Anaerobacillus alkaliphilus: one gene and its partner. Each later gene encodes a partner of the first gene's protein in a complex. Links are inferred from orthologs where the notes say so. Each region holds a gene or a part of one and is shown in the gene's direction. Other genes may lie near its edges.

Region 1 (15,360 bases):
ATAATTCAACAAGAAGGTTTTCTCGTATCTAACGAACTATACGTTCAAGCGGGAATTACAGTTGGTAATAAACCACGCCACCTTTATATGAACTATTATCTTCCTGCATTATTACCTTCTATCTGTACCAACTTTTTTATGGATCTAGGTAGAGTCTTGCTACTTATTGGTCAACTAGGTTTATTTAGTATCTTTATAGAACAAAGCTGGATACAATTAAGTGCAGCATCGGGGGAGTTACAGAATATAAGTTACAACTGGGCATCAATCCTCGGTGAAACGCGAACTACAATTAGAAAAGCGCCTTGGATTACATTATTCCCAGCACTTGCGATAACATTTGCAATTCTTTGCTTTTATTTCATTGGTGAAGGATTACGAGCTCATTTTACAAGAAAACAAGGAGTTTAGATTTAATTGAATATAAGAAAAATTCAGAAAGTAACTTGTGTATTTATTCAACATGCACAAGTTACTTTTTTATATATAGTAGCAGTTGGACTGTACACAATTCACGATTATGAATATTTATACTTTTAAGTAGGGTGCCTTAAATGTAGTTATGTAATATATGGAATTATTACAGTGGTGTTACATAAACTTTAAATGTAACCGTATTATTACATGGGTAGGTATAAAAAGTTAGCGCATTGTTACAATTGTATCTTTAAGTAATACCTAAACATTTAACTCAATGTAATATTTATACAAGTATTTGCAAGAGGTATTGTTTTTCTAATATAAACATTTGTTTATTCTATAAAAATGTAAGTAAGTAAATCTTCCGTGCTAAATGAAGTTTAAAAGTAAATTGTTAGAATAATTCTATGATTAATGAAGCTTAAAATAAAAATTCTGAATTTATTGTAATTTTGTTGACACATGATTAAAGGTAGTGTAATATTCAGAATATAATAAATTATTATTTCTAAAAAATTGTTTTTAGAAAATTGACTTTTTTGTGAAAATTATTTATATTTAAAAAGGTTAATAGTTTTATAGGATAATAGTAAAGGTGGTGAGTAGCAACTAGATGTCTACCTTATTAGAAGTTAAAAATTTGAAAACTCACTTTTTTTCAAAAGATAAAGTTTTTCCAGTAGTAGATGGATTAGATTTTAAAGTGAAAAAAGGGGAAACGTTAGCCATCGTTGGTGAGTCTGGATCAGGGAAGAGCATCACATCTCTTTCAATCATGGGTCTTGTTCCTAAACCAGGTGGAAAAATTGTTGAAGGTGAAATTGTTTTCGATGGAACCGATTTAGTAAAGTTAAGTGAAAATGAGATGTACAAAGTTCGTGGAAATGACATAGCAATGATTTTCCAAGAACCAATGTCATCACTTAATCCAGTTTTAACGATTGGTGAACAAATCACAGAAGTATTAATTTACCATAAGAAGATTACAAAAAAAGAGGCGCGAGAAAGAGCAGTAGAGTTGCTGAAAATTGTCGGCTTTGCCAGAGCTGAGGAAATCCTCGATGACTATCCTCACCGACTATCCGGAGGGATGAGACAAAGAGTAATGATTGCCATGGCCATGAGTTGTGATCCGAAGCTACTAATTGCTGATGAGCCAACAACAGCTTTAGACGTAACCGTTCAAGCCCAAATCTTAGAGTTGATGAAGGAATTATCAAAGAAATTTAGTTCATCAATTATCTTAATTACTCATGACTTAGGAGTAGTTGCTGAGTTAGCAGATAGAGTGTTAGTCATGTATGCAGGTCAAGTAGTTGAAGAGTCTGAGATTGTTGAACTTTTTGATAGACCGCTACATCCTTATACACAAGGTTTGCTTAATTCTGTACCTAAGATAGATGAGGATCAAGAAAGATTGACATCTATTGGTGGAAATGTTCCTTCTCCAGATAACTTCCCAAAAGGCTGTCGTTTTTCTACACGTTGCACCCATGTCATGGAAAAGTGTTTAGAAAAGCAACCAGACTTAGTCGAAGTTTATCCAGGCCGCAAGTCACGTTGTTTCTTGCATGAGGAAGGAGTTAACTAAAGATGTCTACAGTCACTGTTGAAACTAGTCGAGTTGAAACACAAGCTAAAGTCTCTGATATATTACTAGAAGTTAAAGGTTTGAAGAAGTACTTCCCTATTAAATCCGGTATCTTACAAAAGACAGTTGGTCATGTAAAGGCCGTTGATGATGTTAGTTTCTTTATAAAAAAAGGAGAAACATTTGGTTTAGTAGGAGAGTCAGGCTGTGGGAAATCAACCACGGGTAGATCGATTATCCGTCTTTATGAGCCAACCGCTGGAGAAATTCTTTTCCAAGGTGAAAATATTGCCAACATACCAGAAAAGGGACTAAGGCCTTATCGTAAAGATATTCAAATGGTATTCCAAGATCCTTATTCTTCTTTAAATCCAAGGAAGACTGTGGGAACCATTTTGGAAGAACCTTTCCGTGTCCACAACCTTTATTCAAAAAAAGAAAGAAAAGATAGGGTGGAACATCTCTTAGAGAAAGTTGGTTTAAATCCAACATTAAGAGATCGGTATCCTCATGAATTTTCAGGTGGTCAGCGTCAACGGATTGGAATAGCCCGAGCGTTAACGTTAAATCCGAAGTTAATAATTGGTGATGAACCAGTTTCAGCCTTAGATGTATCTATTCAGTCACAAGTTCTAAATATTATGGATGATCTCCAAAAAGAATTTGGTTTGACATACTTATTTATTGCCCATGATTTAGCTGTTGTTAAGCATATATCCGATCGCATCGGTGTTATGTATCTCGGTCGAATGATGGAAGTAACTGATAAACATACATTATATCGAAATCCACTTCATCCTTATACACAAGCGTTACTATCTGCGATACCAAAATCGCATCCAAGTGAAGTGAAGCGTGAAAGAATTATTTTAAAAGGTGATGTTCCTAGCCCGGCAAATCCGCCAGCAGGCTGTGTATTCCATACACGTTGTCCGCAAGCGATGGACCATTGCAAGCAAGCCGTACCTATGTTGAAAGAGTTAGAGCCTGGTCATTTTGTCGCTTGCCACTTATACGAGTAATTATAACTGGCAAGGGAAGAGACCAACTCTACATTAAATATTCAAAATATTCCGAAGGGGGAAAAGAAATTGAAAAAGAAACTGTTAATTCTGTTAAGTTTAGTATTCATGCTATCTGTTTTCTTAGTAGCATGCGGAGGCAAAGAATCTTCTACTCCAGCACCTGCTGAAACACCGAAAGCTGAAGAACCAAAGAAAGAGGATCCAAAAGAAGAACCAAAAGATGAAGGCCCTGTACAAGGTGGAAGTGTTGTATTAGGTTCTTCTGGAGAGCCTGTTACTTTTAACGGTAACTACTCTGCTGACTCTGCATCATCTGACGTAATTGACTTATTATTTGCTGGTCTAGTTCGTTCTAACGAAAATTTAGAAATCATTCCTCATATCGCTGTAGATTACCCAGAGGTATCTGAAGATGGTTTAGAATGGATTTACACTTTACATCAAGGTGTTAAATTCCATGATGGCACAGAATTAACTGCTGAAGATGTTGAATTTACTTATAACATCTTTAAAAACCCAGACTACACTGGTCCGCGTGCAGGAAGTTTCTCTAACGTAGAAACTATCGAAGCAATTGAAAAGTATAAAGTTAAGTTTACATTATCTCAAGCTGATGCTCGCTTCCCAACATTAGCTGGTTATGGTATCTTACCAAAGCACATCCTAGCTGATGTTCCAGTTGGTGACTTAGGTGAATACCAAGAGTTTAACCAAAAGAACCCAATCGGTGCTGGTCCATTTAAGTTTGTAAGCTGGACTCCAGGACAAAACTTAGTAGTAGAAGCTTTTGATGACTACTTCGAAGGTCGTCCTTACCTTGATCGCGTAACATTCCGTTTCGCTTCTGACTCAAATGCTCTAGTATTATTAATGCAAACTGGCGACATCGACTGGATGATTGCTCCTCCAGCTGAGTTAGCTACTATCGAAACATTTAACCATGCTAGAATTTCTAACACATTAGCTTTACGTTATGACTATATTGGATGGAACTTACAAAATCCATTATTCGAAGATGTAAAAGTTCGACAAGCATTAACACATGCAATTGACCGTCAAGAAATCGTTGACACAATCATGGAAGGAAATGCAACAGTTGCTCACGCTCCAGTATCACCACTTAGCTGGGCTTACAATGACAATGTTCCTAAATTTGACTTTGACCCAGAAAAAGCAAAATCTTTATTAGCTGAAGCTGGTTGGGAGCCAGGTGCAGATGGAGTTCTTCAAAAAGACGGGAAGAAATTCTCATTCACAATTCTTTCTAACGATGGAAACGTAGTTCGTCGTGACATCGGAATTATCGTACAACAATACCTAGGTCAAATCGGTATTGAAGTTAAAGCAGAGCAAATGGAGTGGGGCGCATTCTTAGACAAAATCAACCCTCCTAACTATGATTTCGACGCTGTAGTATTAGCTTGGGGCTTAGGTCTTGATCCAGATCCAAGTGCAATCTGGAGCTCAAAAGAAATCGAAAATGGTTTAAATAATATCAGCTACCGTAACGCTCGCGTTGACGAAATCGCTGAGACTAACACTCAAATTTTAGATCAAGCAGAGCGTGCAAAAGCTCTTGCTGAAGTATGGCAAATCTTAGCTGAAGAGCAACCATACACTTACATGTACTACCCACAACAATTCGTAGCATTAAACAAAAAAGTTCAAGGCTTTACTCATCACCCACGTGCTAACATGTACCGTGTAAACGAGTGGTGGATCGATAACAACTAATAAGCTTGCAAGGACAAGGGGGACAATTGTCCCCCTTGTTTCATGTGAAAATATGGTAAAAAGTATTCTCAAAAACAAAATGTCATTTTGTTCGTGCGACGATTAATTGCAGGAGCAATTGAAGTACTTAGCCTCCTGCGATTACTCGTCGCAATTTGTTAAGTAGAAATTTGACGAAAAAATTGGCAGCTAGCCAACTATTATTAATTTTCAGTAAGGAGGTAATTATATGACGACTTATCTCATCCGTCGCTTAGTAATGATGATTCCTATTCTTTTTGGAATTTCGGTAATCTCCTTTGCGATCATGTATGCGGCGCCAGGGAAACCAGCTGTTATGAACTTAGACCCAGAAATTTCCGTTGAAGACCGTGAAAAACAAATGGAAAAATTAGGATTAAATGACCCGCCTCATATTCAGTATATTAATTGGATGGGTAATGTACTAACTGGAGATTTAGGTACTTCATTTACGAAAAAACAACCAGTAAAGGATATGATCCTAGATCGGTTACCAAATACGTTAATTCTCATGGTCTTTTCTACTATTCTAGCAATCATTATTTCTATACCTTTTGGTGTACTTTCAGCTACCAAACAATACTCAAAACTTGATTACAGTGTAACGATTACCGCATTCTTAGGACTAGCAACTCCTAACTTCTGGTTAGGTCTGATGCTTATTATGTTGTTCTCTGTTCAGTTAGGTTGGACGCCTGTAGGTGGGGTTTCAACACTTGGTGCTGATTTTAGTTTACTAGATCGACTTCACCACTTAATTTTACCTGCAATTGTATTAGCTACTGCAGATATGGCTGGTTTAACACGATACACACGTACAAGTATGTTAGAAGTTATTAATCAAGATTACATTCGTACAGCACGAGCGAAAGGCTTCCGTGAGCGTACAGTAATCTATAAACATGGTTTACGTAATGGACTTATACCTATCATTACTATCTTTGGTTTAATGCTACCTGGCTTTATTGGAGGATCAGTAATCGTTGAATCATTATTTAGTTGGCCTGGTATTGGTAAGCTCTTTATCGACGCTACCTTCGAAAGGGATTATCCAGTAATTATGGCTATCACAATGTTTGGAGCCGTGCTAACAGTTATTGGTAACTTAATTGCTGATATCCTTTACGCAGTTATGGATCCAAGGATCGAGTACTAGGAGGTGGGCATATGGGAAAACCAGAAACGAATTTACCTAAAAAAGTGAAACAGAAAGCAATTGAACAAACGTTTGGTGAAAGGCGTTCCTTATTATCAATCATCGTTGCGAAATTCCTTCAAAATAAATTAGCCGTTTTCGGATTAGTTTTACTAGTTTTTATTGTTGGTAGTGCACTTTTAGCACCATGGATTGCTCCACATGATCCTGACTTTCAAAATTTAAGAAATCGCTTGGCACAGCCAAGTGCAGAGTTCTTATTAGGAACCGACCACTTAGGTAGAGATATTTTTAGCCGTCTATTATTTGGTGGAAGAGTTTCATTGTTCGTAGGTTTCGTATCAATGGTTGGTGCAGTAACAATTGGAACAACAGTTGGTGCGGTTGCTGGTTACTTCGGAGGTTTAGTAGATGCATTTCTAATGCGTTTAGTCGATGTAATCATCTCTTTCCCGAATATTTTCTTACTAATTACGCTAGTCGCAGTTCTTGAACCGAGTATCGATAAGCTAATTATTGTCTTTGCATTACTTAGTTGGACAGGGACCGCCCGTTTGGTACGTGGAGAGTTCTTAACTTTAAAGAAACGTGAATTTGTACTGGCAGCTAGAACAATTGGCATGTCGAACACGAGAATTATCTTTGGACAGATCTTACCGAGTGCCTTTGGTCCTGTTATTGTAGCAGCTACACTTGCAGTTGGTAGCTTTATTCTAGCAGAGTCTGCTCTAAGTTTCTTAGGTCTAGGAGTTCAGCCTCCTACTTCAACTTGGGGGAACATGCTTACGTATTCTCAGAGTGTTACCATTTTTAGAACTGCATGGTGGTATCCAACATTCCCAGGTGTGATGATCTTACTCACTGTTTTGTCCTTCAACTTTGTTGGTGATGGACTGCGGGATGCACTAGATCCAAGAGTAGTTGAAAAATAAGTAAAATCAAAGGTTAGCCTCCGGGCTAATCTTTTTTTTGGGCTTTTTTTGTAAACAGTTTTGCTTTTTTACTCTGAAGTATTCGGAAAAATAATTTAGATGAATATATAAGCCAACAAATTAAGTAAGAAAAGAGCAATACTTACTAAATTAGTGAGCAATTCTAAGTATTTTGTGTGAAAATTCGGTTTTTTAGATTTTAAGAAGGCAACAAACTTTGTGAAAACAGCCTTTTTTTATGGAAAGCTTGTCCTATTAATTGACTTTTCAGACTATTATTTCTGGTTACGTAGTTTTTTAATATAATTTTGAATATTTAAAAAACAAATGGATAAAAAAGTAAAATTCAGACATTTGTATGTTTGGAATGTACATACACTCCGAACCGTTGGTATAAAAGCATTTTTAACTGATTTTGATATGTCTGGAAGATACAGTAATATTATTGACACATTTTTCAATTTAATGTAATATTCAGAGAGTGAGAAAAATTGTTATTTTCAAAAAACTTTATACATAATCAAATAGTCGTTAACCAAGTTAGGGCTGTGGATACGCTAGCTCTACCAAAAATAAATCTATTTCAAGGGGGAAATACGAGATGAAAAAATCACTAGTAACACTTTTTAGCATGATTTTGTTGTTATCTATGTTTTTAGTAGCTTGTGGCGGTGAAGAAACAACTACTGAAACAAATGATGACACATCTGCTCCAACTGAGACTAATGATGGTTCAACGGATGCTACTCCAAGTGGTGAGCCGAAACAAGGAGGCAACTTAGTCTTAGGAACTTCAGGTGAGCCTGTACTTTTTAATTCGCTTTATCACCAAGATTCAGCAAGTGCTGATGTGACAGATTTAGTTTTCGCAGGTTTAATGAGAACAAACGAAAATCTTGAGGTTGTTCCGAGTATTGCTGTTGATTTTCCTGAAATTTCTGAGGATGGATTAGAATGGACATATACTATGCGTGAAGGTGTTCTATTCCACGATGGTCAAGAGGTTACTGCAGAAGACGTAGCTTTCACCTACAACATCTTCTTACATGAAGATTACACTGGACCTCGTGCTGGAAGTTTTACTGCGTTGGATAAGGTAGAAGCTATTAATGATTACCAAGTAAAATACACATTAAATGAAGCGGATGCACGCTTTTCGACATTAATGGGTTATGGAATTTTACCTAAACATATTTTAGGCGATATCCCTATTGGGGACTTAGAAGAATACCGTGAATTTAATATTGATCAACCAATTGGCGCGGGTCCGTTTAAATTTGTTAGCTGGACTCCAGGGCAAAATTTAGTAGTAGAAGCTTTTGATGAGTACTTTGAAGGTCGTCCATATCTTGATAGAGTAACATTCCGTTTCGCATCTGATGCGAATGCGTTAGTTTTATTACTTGAAACTGGTGATATTGATCATATGATCGTTCCAACAACGGAATTAGCTACGGTTCAATCTTATGACCACGTAACAGTTTCTGACGTATTAGCTTTACGTTATGACTACATTGGGTGGAATTTAGATCGCCCATTATTCCAGGATGTTCGTGTCCGTCAAGCTTTAACATTAGCGATTGATCGTCAAGAGATTGTTGATACGATCATGGAAGGGAATGCAACAGTAGCACACGCTCCAGTGTCTCCTTTAAGTTGGGCATATAATGACAATGTTCCTAGATTTGATTATGATCCAGAAAGAGCAAAACAATTGTTAGCTGAGGCTGGCTGGGAACCAGGTCCAGACGGAATATTACAAAAAGATGGAGAACGTTTCTCTTTCACAATCCTTTCTAATAGTGGTAACGTTGTTCGTCGTGACATCGGAATTATCGCTCAACAATACTATAGTCAGATCGGAATTGAAGTGAAAGCAGAACAAATGGAGTGGGGAGCTTTTCTAGAAAAGATTAATCCTCCTAACTTTGACTTTGATGCAGTTGTATTAGCTTGGGGCTTAGCTCTTGATCCTGATCCAAGTGCAATCTGGCATTCAAAAGAAATTGAAAATGGCCTTAACAGAAGTGCGTATCGAAATGACCGCGTTGATGAAATTTCAGATATCAACACAACAATTCTAGACCAAGCTGAACGTGCTGCAGCACTAGCTGAGGTTTGGGAAATCTTAGCGGAAGAACAACCATACACTTACTTATTCTACCCTCAACAGTTCGTAGCAATGTCTAACGATTTAAAAGGGTTTACGCATCATCCTCGTGTAGATATGTATCGTGTAAATGAATGGTGGTTAGATCGTTAGGTTGTATTTTTGAAGATATAGGGGACAATTTGTCCCCTTGTTCTTTCTATAATTTTGTGACGGGTGAATATAGCATGCAAATGCTGTGTTTAGCCGCCACAAAGTTACAGATTAAATAGTAAAGGTAACACTTGTAATAGTTAACGCTTTAATTAAATAATAATTCTGATAATTATATATAAATAAATGCTTTTTCGGAATAATTAAAACAATTACCCGAGTGTAGAAAAATATACAACCTTACTTAGATATTGTTACTTTTAATACATATAAATCGCAACAATAGTGAATAAATTCAAAGGAATTTTTATTTTCTAAAAAATACTGTAATATTATTGACACAATTTCCAAGCTGGTGTAATATTCAGTATGTAAGAAAAATTACTATATTCAAAAAATTATCTGCGTTAAATTATTAGAAAATTAACTCTCTTTAAATACTTTTCAAAAGCAGAGTTACTGGATTGATAGATTGATTGAATTAGGTGGTGAATGGAAGCAATGTCTACGTTATTAGAAGTAAAGAATTTAAAGACTCACTTTTTTGCGAAGAATAAAGTACTTCCTGTAGTTGACGGGTTAGACTTTACGGTAAAAAAAGGAGAGACGTTAGCTATCGTTGGTGAATCAGGATCTGGAAAGAGTATTACCTCTTTATCAATTATGGGTCTTGTGCCAAAGCCGGGTGGAAAAACAGTTGCTGGAGAGATCATTTTCGATGGAACTGATTTGCTATCCTTGAGTGATAATGAAATGTTTAAAGTTCGTGGAAATGACATTGCAATGATCTTCCAAGAGCCGATGTCATCGTTAAATCCAGTTTTAACGATTGGAGAACAAATCACTGAAGTCTTAATTTATCACAAAAAGATTTCGAAAAAAGAAGCAAGAGATAAAGCAATCGAATTACTAAAAATTGTTGGTTTTGCTCGAGCAGAAGAGATCTTAGATGATTATCCTCACCGTTTATCAGGTGGAATGAGACAAAGGGTTATGATCGCCATGGCGATGAGTTGCGATCCGAAGTTATTAATTGCTGACGAGCCAACAACTGCATTAGATGTTACAGTGCAGGCGCAAATCCTAGAGTTAATGAAGGAATTATCAAAGAAGTTTAGTTCTTCTATTATATTAATTACTCATGACTTAGGAGTAGTTGCTGAGCTAGCCGATCGAGTTTTAGTTATGTACGCTGGTCAAGTAGTGGAAGAATCGACAATCATTGAATTATTTGATAATCCGTTACACCCTTATACACAAGGTTTACTAAACTCTGTTCCAAAGATTGATGAAGAACAAGAGCGTTTATCTTCAATTGGTGGAAATGTTCCTTCTCCGGACAACTTCCCGAAAGGTTGTCGTTTCTCGACACGCTGTACACATGTTATGGCAAAATGTTTAGAAAGCCAGCCAGAACTTCTTGAAGTATATCCAGGTCGCAAGTCACGTTGTTTCTTGCATGAGGAAGGAGATATCTAACAATGAGTAATGTAACATTAGAAACTAGCAAAAGTACCTCAATAGATACGAAGTCAGATATATTACTAGAAGTAAAGGGATTAAAGAAGTATTTCCCAATCAAGTCAGGAATTCTTCAGAAAACTGTTGGACATGTCAAAGCTGTTGATGATGTAAGTTTCTTCATTAAGAAGGGAGAAACGTTTGGACTTGTAGGAGAGTCTGGATGTGGAAAATCAACAACGGGGAGAACGATCATTCGTTTGTATGAGCCAACAGAAGGAGAGATCCTCTTTGATGGTCAAGATATTTCTGGTTTAAAAGAAAGTCAACTAAAGCCTTATCGTAAAGATATCCAAATGGTATTCCAGGATCCTTATTCTTCATTAAATCCAAGAAAAACTGTTGGAACGATCTTAGAAGAGCCTTTCCGGGTTCATAATCTATATACGAAAGCTGAAAGAAAAGATAGAGTTGAACATTTATTAGACCGTGTTGGCTTAAACCCAACACTACGTGACAGGTATCCGCATGAATTTTCAGGTGGACAACGCCAGCGTATTGGAATTGCCCGCGCGCTAACATTGAATCCGAAACTAATTATCGGTGATGAGCCAGTCTCAGCACTGGATGTATCGATCCAGTCACAAGTATTAAACATTATGGATGACCTGCAAAAAGAATTTGGATTAACGTACCTTTTCATTGCCCATGACTTAGCGGTTGTAAAGCATATTTCTGATCGTATTGGGGTAATGTACTTAGGGAGAATGATGGAAGTAACGGATAAAAAGACGTTATATAGTAATCCGCTTCACCCATATACGCAAGCGCTCCTTTCAGCGATACCAAAATCGCATCCTAGCGAGGTTAAGCGCGAACGTATTATCTTAAAAGGTGACGTTCCAAGTCCATCAAATCCACCTAAGGGCTGTGTATTTCATACACGCTGTCCGCAGGCAATGGATCATTGTAAAGAAGCTGTACCTATGTTAAAAGAGTTAGAGCCTGGTCACTTTGTTGCTTGCCATCTATACAATTAGTTTATTGGTAAGAAGAAAGAAATCGACTCTATACTAAATTATAAAAAAATCCTAAGGGGGAAATACAAATGAAAATGAAGAAGTCATTATTAACACTTCTAAGCATGATTTTAATGTTATCTTTGTTTTTAGTAGCTTGTGGCGGCGGTAATGACACAACTACTGAAACTGGAGACTCAGCAGCTCCAACTGAAACAACAGACACTACTGAAGAAGCTCCAACTGGAGAGCCAGTACAAGGTGGAAGCATTGTATTAGGTGCTTCTGGTGAGCCTGTAATGTTTAACGATTACTATAACCAAGACTCAGCTAGTGCTGATGTTACTGATTTAGTATTCGCTGGTTTAATGCGTTCTAACGAAAATCTTGAAATGGTACCTGCTATCGCTGTAGATTTCCCAGAGATCTCTGAAGATGGTCTAGTTTGGACTTATAAACTACGTGAAGGTGTTCTGTTCCATGACGGTACTGAATTAACTGCTGATGACGTAGTATTCTCATTCAATATTCCTATCCACCCAGACTATACTGGTCCTCGTGGAAGCACGTTTGCTCAACTTGAAAAAGTTGAAGCTTTAGACAAGTACACTGTACAATTCACTTTATCTGAGCCAGATGCACAATGGGCAATCACTGCTGGGTACTCAATCTTACCTAAGCATTTATTGGAAGATGTTGCTATCGCTGATTTAGAAGATTACAGATCGTTTAATATTGAAAATCCAATTGGTGCTGGTCCATTCAAATTTGTTAGCTGGACTCCAGGACAAAACTTAGTAGTAGAAGCTTTTGATGAGTATTTTGAAGGTCGTCCGTACCTTGACAAAATCACTTGGCGTTTTGCTGCTGATGCTAACGCATTAGTACTTTTACTTCAAACTGGTGATGTAGACCACATCGTTGCGCCTGCTTCTGAGCTTGCAACAATTGAAACGTTTAACCATGTAAAACTTTCTTCAACTTTAGCTTTACGTTATGACTATATTGGGTGGAACTTACAAAACCCATTATTCCAAGATACAAAAGTTCGTCAAGCTTTAACACATGCAATTGATCGTGAAGAAATTACTGAAACAATTTTAGAAGGACGTGCACAAGTAGCACATGCTCCTGTATCTCCACTTAGCTGGGCATACAATGACAATGTTCCTAAATTTGAATTCAACCCTGAAAAAGCAAAAGAATTATTAGCTGAAGCTGGCTGGGAGCCAGGTGCAGACGGAATTCTTCAAAAAGATGGACAAAAATTCTCATTTACAATTCTTTCAAACGATGGAAACACAACTCGTCGTGATATCGGTATTATCGTTCAACAATACCTAGGACAAATTGGTATTGAAGTGAAACCAGAACAAATGGAGTGGGGCGCATTCTTAGACAAAATCAACCCTCCAAACTATGATTTCGATGCTGTAGTATTAGCTTGGGGCTTAGCTCTTGATCCAGATCCAACTGCAATCTGGCACTCAAAAGAAATCGCTCAAGGTTTAAACAACATTAGCTTCTCAAATGCAGAAGTAGATGCAATTTCTGATGCAAACAGAAAGATCCTTGATCAAACTGAGCGTGCTAAGGAACTTGCGAAAGTATGGGAAATCCTAGCTGAAGAGCAACCATACACGTACCTATACTATCCACAACAACATCTTGCAATGAACAACAAAATTCAAGGATTTACTCACCATCCTCGTGTAACATTCTACCGTGTTAACGAATGGTGGATTGACAACAACTAATTGTCAAAGAGTTAAGGATAAGAGGGGACGTTTGTCCCCTCATTCCTTATACTTTTTAAAGGCTATAACCTTAGTGTTTGGTTATGGATTTTATAAAGTATAAGAAAAACGAAGGCGCTCGCTTTTAAACTTGGCGACAAGCCAAGTTTTTCTTTTAAATAATTCGTAAGGGAGTAGAAAAAATGACGACGTACTTAATTCGCCGACTAGTAATGATGATTCCTATTCTTTTTGGGATCTCAGTGATCTCCTTTGCCATTATGTATGCGGCACCAGGGAAACCAGCTGTAATGAACTTGGATCCGGACATCTCTGTGGAAGACCGTGAAAGACAAATGGAGAAGTTAGGTCTAAATGATCCACCACATGTGCAATATCTTAATTGGATGGGGAATGTTGTAAAAGGAGATTTTGGAACTTCTTTTACAAAGAAACAACCTGTTAAAGACATGATTTTAGACAGACTACCAAACACGTTAATCTTAATGATCTTTTCTACTATTCTAGCAGTTATTATTTCAATTCCTTTTGGTGTACTTTCAGCTACAAAGCAATATTCAAAACTAGATTACGGTGTAACGATTACATCATTTTTAGGATTAGCGAGTCCTAACTTTTGGATAGGACTAATGTTAATTATGTTATTCTCGGTTCAACTTGGTTGGACGCCAGTTGGTGGTGTATCCACATTAGGGGCAGACTTTAGTATACTAGATCGTCTTCATCACTTGATTTTACCTGCAATAGTACTTGCAACTGCTGATATGGCTGGTTTAACGCGATATACACGTTCGAGTATGTTAGAGGTTATCAATCAAGATTATATTCGTACTGCGAGAGCAAAAGGGTTTCGTGAACGTACGGTAATTTATAAGCATGGCTTGCGTAATGGACTAATCCCTATTATTACAATATTTGGTTTAATGCTTCCTGGTTTTATTGGTGGTTCTGTTATCGTTGAATCGTTATTTAGTTGGCCTGGAATTGGAAAGTTATTTATTGATGCAACATTTGAAAGGGACTATCCTGTTATTATGGCGATCACAATGTTTGGTGCTGTACTGACAGTCCTTGGGAACTTAATTGCAGATATTCTTTATGCAGTTCTAGATCCAAGGATCGAGTACTAGGAGGTGCGCTATTATGGCTAAACCAGAATTACAACCACTAAATGAGAAGAAGCGTATTGAACAAACGTTTGGTGAAAGACGCTCACTTCTATCTATTATTATTTCGAAATTCTTACAAAATAAACTAGCTGTTTTTGGATTAATAATGCTAGCTATTATCGTTGGAAGTGCATTATTAGCACCGTGGATTGCACCACATGATCCTGATTTTCAGAATTTGAGAAATCGATTGGCACAACCGAGTGCAGAGTTCTTATTAGGAACAGATCACTTAGGGAGAGATATTTTTAGCCGTCTATTATTTGGTGGTAGAGTATCATTGTTCGTAGGATTTGTTTCGATGGTTGGAGCTGTGACAATTGGAACAACAGTTGGGGCAGTTGCTGGGTACTTTGGTGGATTAGTTGATGCGTTCTTAATGCGTTTAGTTGATATTATCATCTCTTTCCCTAATATCTTCTTATTAATTACGCTAGTCGCAGTTCTTGAACCAAGTATCGATAAACTAATTATTGTCTTTGCATTACTTAGTTGGACTGGAACAGCACGTTTAGTACGTGGAGAGTTCTTAACTTTAAAGAAACGTGAGTTTGTACTGGCCGCTAGAACAATTGGCATGTCGAACACAAGAATTATCTTTGGACAGATCTTACCGAGTGCGTTTGGTCCTGTTATCGTAGCAGCAACACTTGCAGTTGGTAGTTTTATCCTAGCAGAGTCTGCTCTAAGTTTCTTAGGTTTAGGAGTTCAGCCTCCTACTTCAACTTGGGGTAACATGCTTACGTATTCCCAAAGTGTTACTATTTTTAGAACTGCATGGTGGTACCCAACGTTCCCTGGTGTAATGATTT
Region 2 (15,328 bases), on another replicon or contig:
TTTGGAAGCAAGGAAGTAAAGAGTTTTAAAGAAGCCTATGAGTTTGCAGTATCGAAATATTTTCCAGAACATGGTGTAATTCTTAAAACTATGGACGGAAAAGTTATTGCAAAGGGAATCGTCCTTGAGGAAAAATTGAAGGAAGTAATTGAGGAGATGGGACTCGGAAGTAGCGAAGAAGGGTTTTTCGTTGAGACAGATATGAGAGCGATGTACAATCCCACTCGAATGAAAAATATTGAATTGGCAACTATGAATTTAGTAAATAAGTTAATCAACTGCTGCCCTAGCTGCCAAACACCTGGGTTTGAGGTTGTGGATAGAAAAAAAGGCCTACCATGTGAGTATTGCCATCGTCCAACGGATCTAATTAAATCAGACTTGTGGGGCTGTAAAAAATGTCTTCACCAAGAGGAAAGAGAATATCCTACTGGTGTCCGTTTTGCCGATCCGTCTAGATGCAATTATTGTAACCCTTGATAGACATTGGTGACAATAATTAGAAATAGTGGTATAATAAGCTAAATTGTTGAAGGAGGAAGGTAAGTTTATGGAACCAACTAATTGCTAATATTAATTTTTTGAAATTAATATGTTCTATTGAGCGAAGAATTTGCCTACTATCGTAGGTTATTTGACATGCTCTTTATGGAATTTGGCAATTAGAAGGGTTACTTATTTTCCTATACGAACTGTTATTGATTGTAGAGATAATTCTGCAAGTAGGTAGACATCATTCTGCCTATAAAAAATAGTGGGTATTTTGGGCTGTAAGAAGACTATCTTCTTACAGTTTTTTTATTTGCAACCCTCCATAATGGGCAATAATACAATGAAAGAGGGAATTTACATGTTTGAACTATCGTTGAACGGTGTTAAAAAATATATGGATGCAAATCTGATTTTAAAAAATATTTCGTTTCAGGTGTATGAGGGTGAAAAGGTTGGAATTGTTGGGGCGAACGGAAGTGGAAAGAGTACCATCCTAAAATTAATCGCAGGAATTTTGAAGTTACATTGTCATCCAGGTAATACATCGACTCTAGGGTATGATGAGGGTATTATTTCAATACCAAGAGGAGCGACAAGAGCGTACCTTGAGCAAATTCCACAAGATTACGCCGGTTATCGAGTCATTGATATTTTGAATATCGCTTTTACTGAAGTTCGTAGTATTGAAACAGAACTACGAGGATTAGAGAGTAAGATGAAAACTCTTGAAGGTGTAGCATTAGAGAAAGTATTAAAGCAATATAGTGAGCTTACTCAAGTGTTTGAAGTAAAAGGTGGCTATGAGATTGAGGAAAAGCTAAGTAGAGTCTGTAAGAGACTAAACTTTTCAGAGAGCTTCTTAACTAAAGACTTTCAGCTGTTAAGTGGTGGAGAAAAAACGACGGTTGGTCTTGGGAAAATCTTAATCGAAAACCCAGATATCTTATTGTTGGATGAGCCAACCAATCATTTAGATATGGACTCAATTGAATGGCTGGAAGATTATTTGAAGAGCTATAAAGGAATCGTCATCATCGTGTCGCACGATCGCTATTTTTTAGACAATGTCGTTTCAAAAATTATCGAGATTGAGGATATGGAATGTGAAACGTATAAGGGGAATTATTCTGCATTTGTGAAGGAAAAGGAAGAACGCATGCTCCTTCAGTTTGAAGATTTTCGGGAACAACAGAAGCAGATTAAGGCAATGGAGAAATCGGTACGAGAGTTAAGAGATTGGGCGCAACGATCCGATAATAGTAAGTTTTTCAAACGGGCCGCAAGCATCCAAAAAAAGCTTGAAAAGATGGAACGAATAGAGAAACCAATGTTTGAACGAAGGAATATGAGACTAAGTTTTAAAGAAACGGAGCGCTCAGGGAATGAGACGATTAAAGCAAATGAGCTTTCAAAAAACTATGATGAAAAAGTGATTTTGAAAGATGCGGACTTACTGGTTTATTATGGTGAACGAGCGGCTCTTATTGGTGCGAATGGAAGCGGGAAAACAACATTTTTGAAAATGTTATTGGGTGAGGAACAGCCTGACAGCGGTGTGGTGAAATTGGGTGCTAATGTGGAAGTGGGATACCTACCTCAAAATATTACGTTTAAAAACGAGGAGCTCACGGTAGTCGAATGCTTCAGAGAAGACTTTTTCATTATGGAAGGAAAAGCTCGAGAGTACTTGTCGAAGTTCATGTTTTACGGCAGCAGCGTGTTTAAGAAAGTAAAACATTTATCTGGTGGAGAACGTATTCGGTTGAAGCTGAGTCAGCTTTTATATGAGGATGTAAACTTGTTAATTCTCGATGAGCCGACCAATCATTTAGATATAAATTCGATTGAAACTTTCGAAGCAGCCCTTGAAGAATTCCAAGGCACGATCTTCTTTATCTCCCATGACCGTTATTTGATCAATAAGATTTCTGACAGGTTGATTTCCTTGGAGAATATGAAGTTTGTAAATCATGCTGGGAACTATGATGATTATAAGGCTGCGAAGGCTTCTAGTGTCGTTGAGGCACCCATACTACAGCAAAAGAGTGAAAAAGTCATCCGTGTTGTTGATAAAAAGAGACAGCCAGACGGGGCGAAACTGGAACTGCGGATGGAAATTCTTGAAAATGAGATCAAGGAGCTTGATTTAGCGATGGCGGTATCAGGAATAGAGTATGAAGCGTTAAATCAGCTTTATTTTAGGAAAGAAGAATTAGCCAAGGAATTAAATGAGGTAATGGAGATTTGGCTAGAGATGAATAATTAGCTGGATGAATGAATGACCGGGTGGGGAGCACTCGGTCTTTATTTGGTTGGTGTAAATAGGAGTTTGCTCCTATTAGGAGGGAAGTTTGTATCATTTTTTCGGGGGATGGTGGAATTATCGGCAAGGATGTAAGAAACTGTAAAAAGCGTGTTAGGTTGGTGGTGAATCGACGATAGATCTGTAAGAAATTGTTAAAAACGTGTTCGGTTTGGGGTGAATCGACGATGGATCTGTAAGAAACTGTTAAAAGCGTGTTCAGATTGGGGTGAATCGACGATGTGTCTGTAAGAAACTGTAAAAAGCGTGTTCGGTTGTTGATGAATCGACGATGGATCTGTAAGAAACTGTTAAAAACGTGGTCGGTTTGGGGTGAATCGACGATGGATCTGTAAGAAACTGTTAAAAACGTGGTCGGTTTGGGGTGAATCGACGATGGATCTGTAAGAAACTGTAAAAAGTATGTTCGGTTGTTGGTGAATCGACGATAGATCTGTAAGAAACTGTAAAAAGCGTGTTCGGTTGGGGGTGAATCAACGATGGATCTGTAAGTAACTGTAAAAACCGGTGCCTAATCGGCCGCATTGGAACCTGGACCTGTAAGTAACTGTAAAAATGAGGCACTAATCGGCCTCGTTAGGACCTGGGTCTGTAAGTAACTGTAAAAACCGGTGCCTAATCGGCCGCATTGGAACCTGAATCTGTAAGAAACTGTAAAAACCGGTCACTAATCGAACGTATTGGAACCTGGATTTGTAAGAAACTGTAAAACCGGTGCCTAATCGGCCGCATTGGAACTTGAATCTGTAAGTAACTGTAAAAATGAGTCACTAATCAGACGTATTGATACCTGAATCTGTTAGTAACTGTAAAAACAAAACACTAATCAACTAAAACTAAGCATACATAAGATTACTAGAAACAATCTAGCTTTATTTCATGTTCTTCTACTAGCAAAGGCGTTATGGAGGTAGTATAATTCTGATCAGGAGGTGAGAAAAATGACGGAAAAACAGTTTGATCGGTTTGAAGGAATGCTAACTCAGTTAGTATCGATGGTTGGGCACTTAAAGCAAGATGTAGAAGTTATTAAAGCAGATGTAGCAGAGTTGAAAACAGATGTAGCAATTCTTAAAACTGATGTGGAGGTTCTTAAAGCTGATGTAGCAGACTTAAAGTTAGATATGGCAAATGTAAAAGCCGATGTAGCAGAGCTAAAGTCAGATATGTTCAACGTAAAAGTAGAGATAACAGACATGAGAGAAACCCAGGAAAGACAACACAACGAGGTTATGGGCAAACTTGAATTATTGAGAATTGATCAGGAAATTACGTGGGCAAAGACGGTTGAAAATGAAAGAGAAATTGAGCGAGTGAAGAAACAATTACAGATGTAACCCAATTTACTAACTTCAATAGAAAAAAACTTCTTTTTTACCCCCTATTTTAAGACAACCCAATGATGGACAAATGAATATGTAAATAAACAGTCGATCATTGTATCGGCTGTTTATTTTTTTGTTATAAGTTGCCATAAACCTAGATTTAATCTATTAAGAGCGTAAGTAAGTAAAATGTAACTTACATAGGTTTGTAAAAATATGTCGTAAGATTCATTGCCAATCACTATTGAAAAATTAGAAAAGTTAATATATTCTGAAAATATAAATTAAGTGTTTAAACTTCAAAATAATAAAAACAAGAAGTTTTGACTTCTTAACTATTTACAATACAAAAAGGTAGGTGTCATCTTCGTGAAAATTTTAATAGGGCAAATTGCACACGAAACAAATACCTTTTCCACGGTTAAAACGACAGTGGAAGATTTTAAATCTTGGCAATGGTATGAAGATGAAGAAGTAGTAAGTAATCATCGAAACGTGCGTGACTTTCTTGGGGGGATGATTGATAAGGCAGAAGAGTTAGAGATAGAAATGGTACCTGGTTTCTCAACTTTTGCTATGCCCTCTGGAATTATTACAAGTGAAACAAACCAAAGGTTAAAAAATGAATTACTCGATCGAGTCCTGAATAAGGAGTTTGATGCGATCTGTTTATCTCTTCACGGTGCAGGTGTGGCTGAAGACACCTTTGACCTTGAAGGCGATATTTTAGAAGCCGTAAGAGCTGCAGTTGGAGAAAAGGTTCCGATAGTTGTCACCTTGGACCTACATGGTAATCTCACTGAAAAAATGGTTAAGTATGCAGATGTTTTACTTGGTGTTAACTATTACCCGCATGTAGATTGCTATGAGAGAGGGAGGGAAGCTGTCGGGTTAGCAAAAGAGATGTTAGAAGGAAAGCTTATCCCTACTATGTATTTAAAAACACTACCTTTACTCATACCGACATCGACGACAAACCAGAGACCAGCAAAGACGGTTAATGAGGTATGTTGGGAACAAGAGAAGAAGGAGGGAGTTTTTGATTGTACATTTTTTCACGGATTTCCATATACCGACATTCCAGAATTAGGTGTCTCTGTCTTAACAATCACGAATAACCAACCACAATTAGCGAAAGAAATTGCAGCTGTGGTTAGCCAGAAAATTTGGGAGTTACGGGAAGACTTTTTTCCGAAAATTGCTTCACCAAGAGAAGGGATTAAGGTAGCTCTAGAGATAGAGGGCGGGCCAGTAGTTATCAATGAAACTTCAGATAATCCAGGAGGAGGTACACCAGGTGATGGAACACATCTATTATCTGCCTTATTAGAGGAAGGAGTTAGAGACACTTGCTTTGGCTTTATTTGTGACCCAGAAGTGGTTAATTTAGCTCATCATGAAGGTGTAGGGAAAACAATTGATGTCTTATTAGGAGGAAAAACAGACGCAATGCACGGTCAGCCGTTAGCTGTTCAAGCTTACATAAAAACATTAGCTGATGGAACGTTTATTCAATCATCACCGATGGGCCGTGGTTCGAAGGTTAGTTATGGCAAGTCAGTAAGGCTTGTAGTAAATGGAATAGATATTATCGTTTGCTCAAAAAAGTCACAGGTGTTGGACGAACAAATATTTCTACTACACGGAATTGATGTTAGATCTTATAAGATTGTCGCATTAAAATCGAGTCAACATTTCCGAGCAGGGTTTGAACCGATTGCCAAGGAAATTATAACCGTTGACTCACCAGGATTAAGTAGTTTTCAGTTAGACTCCTTTACTCACACTAGGTTGGAAAAACCGATGTACCCTTTTTCAAAGGAAACGGTTTTTACAGAGGCACCGTTGAAAAATTGAGAGATAGAGAGAAACTAGAAAAGGAGATGTCATGTGAAAATAAATCGCGTTGATTTAAAACAAGTAAAAATGCCATTAAAAGCTCCATTTGAAACTAGCTTTGGAAGACTCACCTACAAGGAAATGATTATAGTTACTGTTTACAGTGAAGGATATGTGGGTTATGGAGAAAGTGTTGCGATGCCTTTTCCAATTTATAACGAAGAAACAAATGGGACGGTCTGGAGCATGCTTGAGGAATTCTTAATTCCACGAGTATTCGAAACAGAAATTGAACATCCAAGTGAAGTGTCGGATTTGTTTTCTTTTATGAAACGGAACAACATGGCTAAAGCCGCTTTGGAGTGCGCAATTTGGGACTTATATAGTAAACAAAAAAGCATTTCTTTATCAGAAGCGTTAGGTGGGAAGCTCACCGAAATAGAAGTAGGGGTAAGTATTGGAATTGAGGACACTGTTGAAGCGTTGTTACTGAAAGTTGATCAATTCCTTAAAGAAGGTTATAAGAAAATCAAAGTGAAAATCAAACCAGGCTGGGACATCGAGCCACTAAGAGCGATTCGTGAAACTTTTGGATACGAAATTCCCCTAATGGCTGACGCAAACTCAGCTTATACATTAGCAGATATTGAAACGCTAAAAAAGTTAGATGAATTTAAACTAATGATGATAGAACAACCTTTGGCCCACGACGATATTATTGACCATGCGAAATTACAACAGGAGATCTCTACCCCTGTGTGTCTAGACGAAAGTATTCATTCATTAGATGATGCTAGAAAGGCGATTGAATTAGGTAGCTGTAAAATTATTAACATAAAAATTGGTAGGGTCGGTGGTTTATCAGAGTCAATCAGAATTCATGACTATTGTGCCCAAAATAATATACCAGTTTGGTGTGGAGGAATGTTAGAAGCTGGCATTGGTAGAGCGCACAATATTGCCATTGCTTCATTAAGTAATTTTACAATTCCAGGTGATACGTCAGCGTCTGATCGCTATTGGCAGGAAGATATTATATACCCAGAAGTTACGTTGTCAAAGCCAGGAATAGTGACTGTTCCAACAGAAACTGGGATAGGTTTTAAAGTTGAAGAGAAGATCATTTCTAAATATGTGGTCAAAGAGTGTGAATATTTTTCAGAAAATTACAAAAACATTAAATCAGGTACTACTTAAAATTTATTATAAAAGGAGATGTCAATGGTCATGAAAAAGACAGGGTTTATCAAAATGTTTCTATTGTCACTATTCGTTCTTGTCGTCTTAAGTGCATGTAGCGGGAATTCAAAGGATGCACAAACCCAACCAACTGATCAAGGAAAAAAAGAAACGAACACAACTGTTGAAACCCCAAAACAAGGTGGAGGTACGATAACAGTCACCTCGGTTAGGGAGCCTGATACGGTTGATGTGCAACGTACAACTTGGGTTGATGACGCAAATAACCACTTATACGAGCCACTTGTAAGGTTTGACTTTGATGGAAAGGTTGTTCCAGCCCTTGCTGAAAGCTTTGAGGTTTCCCCTGATGGTTTAGTCATTACGTTCACATTAAGAGAAGGTACGACCTACCACACAGGAACACCTGTAACGGCTGAAGGAATAAAAAAATCGTTCCAACGATTTATGGACTCAGCTCCAACTAGCTATATGGTGGGGCCTTTAGAAGAAGTCGTTGTAGTTAGTGACTTGAAATTTGAACTTCATTTTAGAGAAGCATTTGCACCATTTTTAAGTAATGCAACAACTGCTTACTTAGCTCCGTTAGATCCATCTGTTATTGATGAGCTTGGTGATGACTTTGGAACAAAAGCAAGTGCTGCAGGAATTCTAAAACTAGCAGAAATTAGTAGAGGTTCATTTGTTAAATATGATACGTTTTCTGATTTTCAATTAGGCCAAGGGTATTCGCAAAATAAAGGTGCTGCTAATTTTGATAGTGTTGTCTTCCGGTTTATCTCAGATGACGATACTCGTATCCTTGAATTTAAACGAGGAAACTCTCAAATCATGTTATCCGTACCGCCGAACTATATTAGCGAGTTAGAAAATGATCCGCAAGTAGAGCTTGCTAGAACGCTTGCAAATGGTCATACGTATCTAGGCATGAACAATAAGAAACCAGTATTTCAAGATTTAAGAGTTCGTCAGGCAATCGCTCTAGCGGTAGACCGAGCACCGATTGTTGACTATGCACTAGAAGGAGCAGCGCAAGCATTATTTGGTCCACTACCTCCGACTATCCCAGGATACAGTCAAAAAGTTGAAGACCAAGCAGCTCAAATGTATGGGCGTAATATTGAAAAAGCAAGACAACTTCTTGCAGAGGCAGGATATGAACAAACGAACAATAACGGAATTGTTATGAAAGATGGAAAACCACTTTCAATAGAGCTTTGGGTTACGTCTGAACCTACGATGCAACGTATTGCTCAGTTATTACAAAATCAGCTAGCAGAAGCGGGAATTGAGATGAGAATTTCAGTTCAGGAAGACGCAACCATTCGTGCTCAATCACCTGAAGGAGCACATGAGATGTTGCTATGGACATACGGCTGGTACGACGCTGATATCCTACACTCGCTATTTGGTCGAGGAATTTCTACCCGTGTTCATTATCAGAATGATGCCCTGATTGAGATCTTAGAAAAAGCTCGTGTGGAAGTCGATCCAAATGTTCGAATGAAAATGTATGAGGATGCACAGATGATTATTGTCGAGGAATCGCCTTGGGTGCCACTGTTTGTTCGCCAAAATGTTGTTGCATATCGTGATATTGAAGGTTTCCAGGTTCACCCAATTACAGGGTCAATTATCTGGTCTGATATTACAAAAAAATAGTACGGAATAAAGTAGGGGATTGACCTAGAAAAAATCTAGGTCTCCCCTTCTAATTAAAGGAGGGTCAGACCATGTCTAGATATATACTAAAACGTGGTTTTTCAATGCTAATTACGTTGCTGGGCGTTTCAATTCTTGTATTTTTAATGGTGCATTTGATCCCAGGTGATCCAGTAAATTATATTTTAGGAGAATTCGCCACTGAAGAAGCTGTCAATAGACTTAAGGCTAACCTAGGTCTTGATAAACCTCTCCCTTTACAATATTTAGCATTCATTGGTGGGTTATTAAAAGGGGATTTAGGGACGTCGTATATTACTGGGTTAAGTGTATTAGAGCAAATAGTTCAGCGTTTTCCAGTTACCTTTCAACTTGCGTTATATAGTTTAATTATTGGTTCGATTTGTGGAATTGTTCTAGGTATCGTTGCTGCTGTAAAACAAAATACGATTTTTGACCAGTTAGCGATGTTAGTTTCTTTAATCGGAATTTCGGCACCAGGGTTCTGGATTGCATTGTTTTTAATTTTGATTTTCTCATATCACCTACCGATATTTCCAATCTCAGGATATGACGGCTTCTATTCATTAATTTTACCGTCAATTACGTTAGGTCTTGGAACAACAGGTAACATCGCACGTATGACTCGATCTAGTATGTTAGAAGTAATTAAACAAGATTACATGAGAACAGCGGAAGCAAAAGGTGTAAATGTTATTCGCCTTATTAAAGGCCATGGATTACAAAATGCATTAATTCCAGTTATTACTCTAATTGGGTTACAGTTTGGTCACTTATTAGCAGGAGCAGTTGTAACAGAGACGGTGTTTGCATTGCCAGGGATTGGAAGTTTAGCCATTCAAGCGATCGCAACTCGCGATATGCCAACCGTACAAGGACTAGTTCTATTTATGGCATTTATGTTTATTCTAGTTAATCTACTAATTGATGTCATCTACAGTATGATTGATCCGCGAATCAAATATGATTAGAAAGGGGGAAGCGTCATGGGTCAAATAGTAATGAAACCTAAAATGGAACCGAAAGTGGATCTGAGTAAGCAGATAAAAGAAGCGGCACCTAAGTCATATTGGTCGATTGTCTTGAAGAGGTTACGGCGAAATTATGGGGCTTTAATAGGCGGAGGAATTTTACTGTTTTTTATTGTTATTTCTGTTTTTGCACCTATTCTTGCACCATATCCAATTGATATTATGCAGATGGAAAGTCGTTTACAAGGTCCATCAAGTGCCCATTGGTTGGGAACGGATGAGTTCGGGAGAGATATTTTATCGAGAATTATGTACGGTGGTCGTGTTTCATTAATGATGGGACTTGTTGCTGTGTCAATTGCAGGAACTGTCGGTGTTATTTTAGGTGTTATTTCTGGCTATTATCGCAAAATAGATATGTATATCATGCAGCTCATGGATATCCTTCTTGCTTTTCCTTCCCTATTACTAGCAATAGCCATTATTGCAGTGCTTGGAGTAGGTTTAACGAATGCCATGATTGCCGTAGCTATAGCGGTAATTCCATCTTATGTAAGAGTGGTTAGGGGAACTGTTCTTTCAATTAGAGAAAAGGAATACATTGAAGCCGTAAAAGCACTTGGGGTAAAAGACTTCAAGATCATTGTAAAACATATTACACCTAACTTTTTATCTCCAGTTATTGTTCTATCAACCTTACAGTTCGGAACTAGTATTTTAGCAGCGGCATCTCTTAGCTTTTTAGGTTTAGGAGCGCAACCGCCAACACCTGAATGGGGAGCGATGGCCTATGTCGGAAAGTCATTTTTACTAAATGCTTGGTGGATGTCACTCTTCCCAGGATTAGCAATTATGTTAGTTGTACTTGGCTTCAATTTACTAGGAGATGGTTTGCGGGATGCGCTTGACCCTCGTTTGAAGTAACGGTACTGATCAGTAATGGTTGACTCTACAAATAAGGAGGGTGATTTATTATGACGACGAAAATACATCAAATACAAGAATATAAGAGTGCGAAACAGAGCGATTCCGACCAAAACGAGCTGTTAAAAGTAGAAAATTTGTCGATTCGTTTTAAAACAGATAATAAGAACACAGTGACAGCGGTAAATAATGTTAGTTTTGAGCTTAAGAAAAGTGAAACGGTCGCGATTGTAGGTGAATCTGGGTGTGGAAAGAGTATCACTTCTCTTTCTATTATGGGACTGATTCCTAAACACGCAGGGTACGTAGAAGGAAGTATTCGATTAAATGGGAAGGAATTGAATGGTTTATCAGGGAAACAAATAAGAGAAATTCGCGGACGAGACATTTCAATGATTTTTCAAGAGCCAATGACGTCTTTAAATCCAGTACATAAAATAGGGAAACAGATTGGTGAAGTACTGGAATTACATTCGTCTCTATCAAAAAAGGAAATTCGTAATAAAACGATAGATATGTTAAAAAAAGTAGGGATACCGAGACCAGAAAAAATCATTGATGAGTATCCACACCAGTTATCAGGTGGGATGAGACAACGGGTAATGATTGCCATGGCCATGGCCTGTAATCCAAAACTTTTGATTGCAGATGAACCAACTACAGCATTAGATGTTACGATTCAAGCACAAATATTAGACTTAATGAATGATTTGAAAACACTCTTTCAAACAACGATTCTATTAATTACTCATGATCTAGGGGTTGTTGCCGAAGTAGCAGATCGTGTGATTGTGATGTATTACGGACAAATTGTGGAAGAGGCTGATGTTATTTCATTGTTCGCTTCGCCTAAACATCCTTATACAAGAGGTCTACTTAACTCTATTCCTAGTCTAGAAGAAAAACGATCTAGACTAAAGCCTATTGAAGGAAATGTACCGAACCTTGGAGATATAACGCAAGGTTGCCCGTTCCGCCTACGATGCCAAGATGCTATTGGAAAATGCGCAGAGGAAAACCCACCGTTATTTCTATCAGATCAGACTAGAAAAGTACGATGCTGGCTTTATGAGGAAGGAGAGGTATCTGTATGACAGCGCTACTAGAAATTCGTGATTTAAAAACGTATTTTCCTATTAATAGTGGTATTTTAAAGCGAAATGTAGGATTTATTAAAGCTGTTGATGGTGTTTCCTTTAGCCTAGAGGCAGGAGAAACATTAGGAATTGTTGGTGAGAGTGGTTGTGGAAAATCTACGACCGGACGGAGTATTCTTCGATTAATTGAGCCTACTAGTGGGTCTGTTAAGTATAAAGGTGTCGAAATCACAACGTTATCGAGAACTGAAATGCGAAAGCTCCGAAAGAGTATGCAAATTGTTTTTCAAGATCCGTATGCTTCGTTAAACCCTCGCTTAACGATCGGTTATATACTTGAGGAGGCGCTATCGACACACGGAATAGGTAGTAATACAAAAGAACGAAATGATATGGTGAAGGATCTGCTCCAAAAGGTTGGGTTAAATAGTAGATTGGTCGATCGTTACCCACATGAATTTAGTGGTGGACAAAGACAGCGAATTGGGATTGCTAGGGCCATAGCTGTTAATCCGTCTGTGATTGTGGCAGACGAATCCGTATCAGCCTTAGATGTCTCGATTCAAGCGCAAATTCTTAATTTATTTGCTGACTTACAAGATGAGTTGGGTTTAACTTATGTTTTTATTGCGCATGATTTGAGTGTTGTCAAACACATTAGTGATAAAATTGGAGTTATGTACTTAGGTAGAATGGTTGAGTATGCGACAAATGAACAATTATTTAATAATCCGGCACACCCTTATACACAAGCATTAATGTCGGCAGTTCCTGTTCCAAACCCAACGATAAAAAAAGAAAGAATTATCCTAAGCGGAGATGTTCCAAATCCTTCAAATCCACCAAGTGGATGTGCCTTTCATACCCGCTGCCATGCTTGTATGGACGTATGTAAAACAGTTCGTCCAAACGAAATTGAGCTAGCACCAGGCCATATTGTATCCTGTCATTTATATGACCCTGCGTATAGCACGTAATTCGATTCAAGAACCTAAATAGGAGAATATGACAAATGGAAAAGATCAAAAAACGAGTAAAAGAAAATTACAATGGCTTGACTCAACGAATGAAACTAGTCGCAAATTTCATTGTTGAAAATCCCAATCAAATTGCCCTAAACCATGCAAAGGAAATTGGGAACTTAACGAGTACAAGTGAAACGACAGTCATTAGATGCTGTCATGCTCTTGGATATTCAGGCTATGCAGAAGTGCAAGAGGAAATACGAAAAGCGTTGATTATGCCTGATGATGATCCATTTAAAGCGCTAACAGAAGGAATCAAATCAAATAGCAGTTTTCTCTCAACGGTCAATCAGGATATTGAGTTCATTGGTAAAACGTTACAAGAATTTAATGAAACTACTTATGAAGAAGCTGTAAGGCAGATTATTAACGCTAATAAAATCATTGTGGTCGGACTGAGAACTTCTTACGCCCCAGCTCACTGGCTAGCCAATATTTTAAACATTGTTAGAGGAAATACAGTTACTTTTAAAGGGGATATTGATGATGCAAATCATCAGTTAACGGAGGTTACGGACGAATCTTTGGTTATTGCGTTATCGTTCCCTAGGTATGCGCAACAAACCATATCTTTTGCCAAGGCAGCAAAAGAAAAAGGAGCAAAAGTACTCTCAATTACTGATGACGAGTTATCACCGGTTGGTCTCATATCAGATACGACGATCAAGATTATTACGCCTAAGCCGACAACGTTTAAAGGAATGCCAACTATTTTTTCAATTTTAAATGCTGTCATTTCCGGTGTGATGGTAATGGATCAAGAAAATGTTGAAAAGCGAATTGAAGAGTACGATCGCTCAAAGGATTACTATTATGGTTATTACAAAAAAGACTAATCAAATCTAAGGGGGATTTTAATTGAAAATTCAAGTAGAAATGCAACCATTTGAAGCATATGCCGAGAGTTTAATCTCTAAACACAGCATTCCGGGAGTTGCCATTGGGTTTTCTCATAATGGCAAGCTTGTCTATGAAAAAGGATTTGGATATCGAAATGTCGAGAATAAACTTCCTGTAACGATGGACACCGTTTTCGGGATTGCTTCCGTAACAAAATCATTTACTTGTGTAGCCATTATGCAGCTACAAGAAGATGGTAAATTAAATGTTCATGATCCAGTTGTAAAGTACTTACCGGAATTTTCAACCCCTACGAATGATACTGAGAAAATGACGATTCATCACTTTATGACGCACACAGCAGGTCTGCCACCACTACCGTCATTAGTGTATGCCAATAAAAGAAGCTTAGAGTCGGATCCATCCGTCAAAGATTATCCAGGATTAAAATTTGCTGACGAAAACCAAGCACCTATTGATACGTACGAACAGTTAATGGAGTTTATTGCCGGCTTAGACTTTGAATTATTAGGAGAGCCAGGGACTGAATTTAGTTACTCCAATGATGCCTATGCTTTACTAGGTTGTATTGTAGAGAGGGTTAGCGGAATTTCATTTGAATCTTATGTGAAACAATATATTTTAGATCCAGCTGGAATGGTGAACTCTTGTTCTTTAGTAGAAGAATTAGAAGATTACAATGATATAACTTCACTTTATGCAGCTAGACAAACAGATGAAGGTGTGGAAGTCTATGAAGCCCCTGTTTGGTGGGATTCTCCAGCAATGAGACCGGCGGGGTATTTGAAATCAACCGTTCGCGATATGTTGAACTATGCGGAAATCTTTAGAAATAATGGGAAGGTTGGAGATAAGCAAATTTTATCAGAAGAAAGTGTTCAACAAATGATTTATCCGCACTTTGAAATAGCGCCAGGAAAATTTTACGGTTATGGCTTTATGATCACTCCTGATTATCATGGTGCTACTTTGGTGGAACATGGCGGAAATTTAAAAGCGATTGCTTCACAATTATGTATGATCCCAGAAAGAGGCATTGCTGGCATGATCTTGACGAATTTAGCAGGAGTTCCTGCAACAACGATTATGAGTGGAGCGTTAAACGGTATTGAGGGACGTTCAGTCGAAGAGAAAGCGATGGAATTTACCGAGGAAACCCTTTCAGTAGAAAAGTTAGTGGAGTATGAAGGAACGTATGTATCTAATGAAGGTATGAGTTTAACGGTTAAAATCAAGGACGACACACTAGAATTTGCGACGAGAGATATAACTTTTCCAATCCAATATATTGGTGAAGACAGGTTTTTAGCTTCTGTAAAAGATCAGACCGAAGTGGTTCGCTTCGTTAGAAATGAACAAGGCAAAATCTTACGTGTTGCTTATCACTTTAGACAATTCCCTAAAGTACTAGAATAGTAGGAAGATGTACAACATATATGTTTCGGAAAGGTGATAGGGATGTCTCGAAAAATAGAATATCAATTTGTCCATGATGTACATGATATCGAGGAGATTGTATCATTTCAAGAAACGATTTGGGGCCGAGCAACAGGTACAGGGCTCCCACATCTCGTAGCTTCAATCTATA

The links.
Region 2: the proteins of DS745_RS10495 (region 1) and DS745_RS20645 are in contact, whole or in part, in a cryo-EM structure (PDB 8Z1Y), measured with the Escherichia coli proteins. The link is inferred for Anaerobacillus alkaliphilus from one-to-one orthologs.

What each region holds. Positions count from the first base shown.
Region 1 is NZ_QOUX01000034.1:9,745-25,104, forward strand. The notes cover bases 113-3,022. They hold DS745_RS10495 (ABC transporter ATP-binding protein), read left to right. Parts: upstream 113-1,033; coding sequence 1,034-2,011; downstream 2,012-3,022. Other genes in these bases: DS745_RS10490 (ABC transporter permease subunit), read left to right, coding at 113-411; DS745_RS10500 (ABC transporter ATP-binding protein), read left to right, coding at 2,014-3,022. Also shown: more of DS745_RS10490, read left to right, coding at 1-112; more of DS745_RS10500, read left to right, coding at 3,023-3,033; DS745_RS10505 (peptide-binding protein), read left to right, coding at 3,103-4,770; DS745_RS10510 (ABC transporter permease), read left to right, coding at 5,000-5,947; opp4C (oligopeptide ABC transporter permease), read left to right, coding at 5,959-6,879; DS745_RS10520 (peptide-binding protein), read left to right, coding at 7,481-9,142; DS745_RS10525 (ABC transporter ATP-binding protein), read left to right, coding at 9,644-10,621; DS745_RS10530 (ABC transporter ATP-binding protein), read left to right, coding at 10,624-11,643; DS745_RS10535 (peptide-binding protein), read left to right, coding at 11,712-13,379; DS745_RS10540 (ABC transporter permease), read left to right, coding at 13,562-14,509; opp4C (oligopeptide ABC transporter permease), read left to right, coding at 14,523-15,360. UniProt on the Escherichia coli protein: Part of the ABC transporter DppABCDF involved in dipeptide transport. Responsible for energy coupling to the transport system.
Region 2 is NZ_QOUX01000047.1:39,312-54,639, forward strand. Bases 7,995-10,872 are described here. They hold DS745_RS20645 (ABC transporter permease), read left to right. Parts: upstream 7,995-8,912; coding sequence 8,913-9,833; downstream 9,834-10,872. Other genes in these bases: DS745_RS20640 (ABC transporter substrate-binding protein), read left to right, coding at 7,995-8,841; DS745_RS20650 (ABC transporter permease), read left to right, coding at 9,864-10,757; DS745_RS20655 (ABC transporter ATP-binding protein), read left to right, coding at 10,808-10,872. Also shown: DS745_RS20615 (DUF6671 family protein), read left to right, coding at 1-480; ribosomal protection-like ABC-F family protein, read left to right, coding at 851-2,758; DS745_RS20625 (hypothetical protein), read left to right, coding at 3,757-4,152; DS745_RS20630 (M81 family metallopeptidase), read left to right, coding at 4,510-5,997; menC (o-succinylbenzoate synthase), read left to right, coding at 6,031-7,176; more of DS745_RS20640, read left to right, coding at 7,201-7,994; more of DS745_RS20655, read left to right, coding at 10,873-11,851; DS745_RS20660 (ABC transporter ATP-binding protein), read left to right, coding at 11,848-12,831; DS745_RS20665 (MurR/RpiR family transcriptional regulator), read left to right, coding at 12,867-13,715; DS745_RS20670 (serine hydrolase domain-containing protein), read left to right, coding at 13,738-15,156; DS745_RS20675 (GNAT family N-acetyltransferase), read left to right, coding at 15,199-15,328. UniProt on the Escherichia coli protein: Part of the ABC transporter DppABCDF involved in dipeptide transport. Responsible for the translocation of the substrate across the membrane.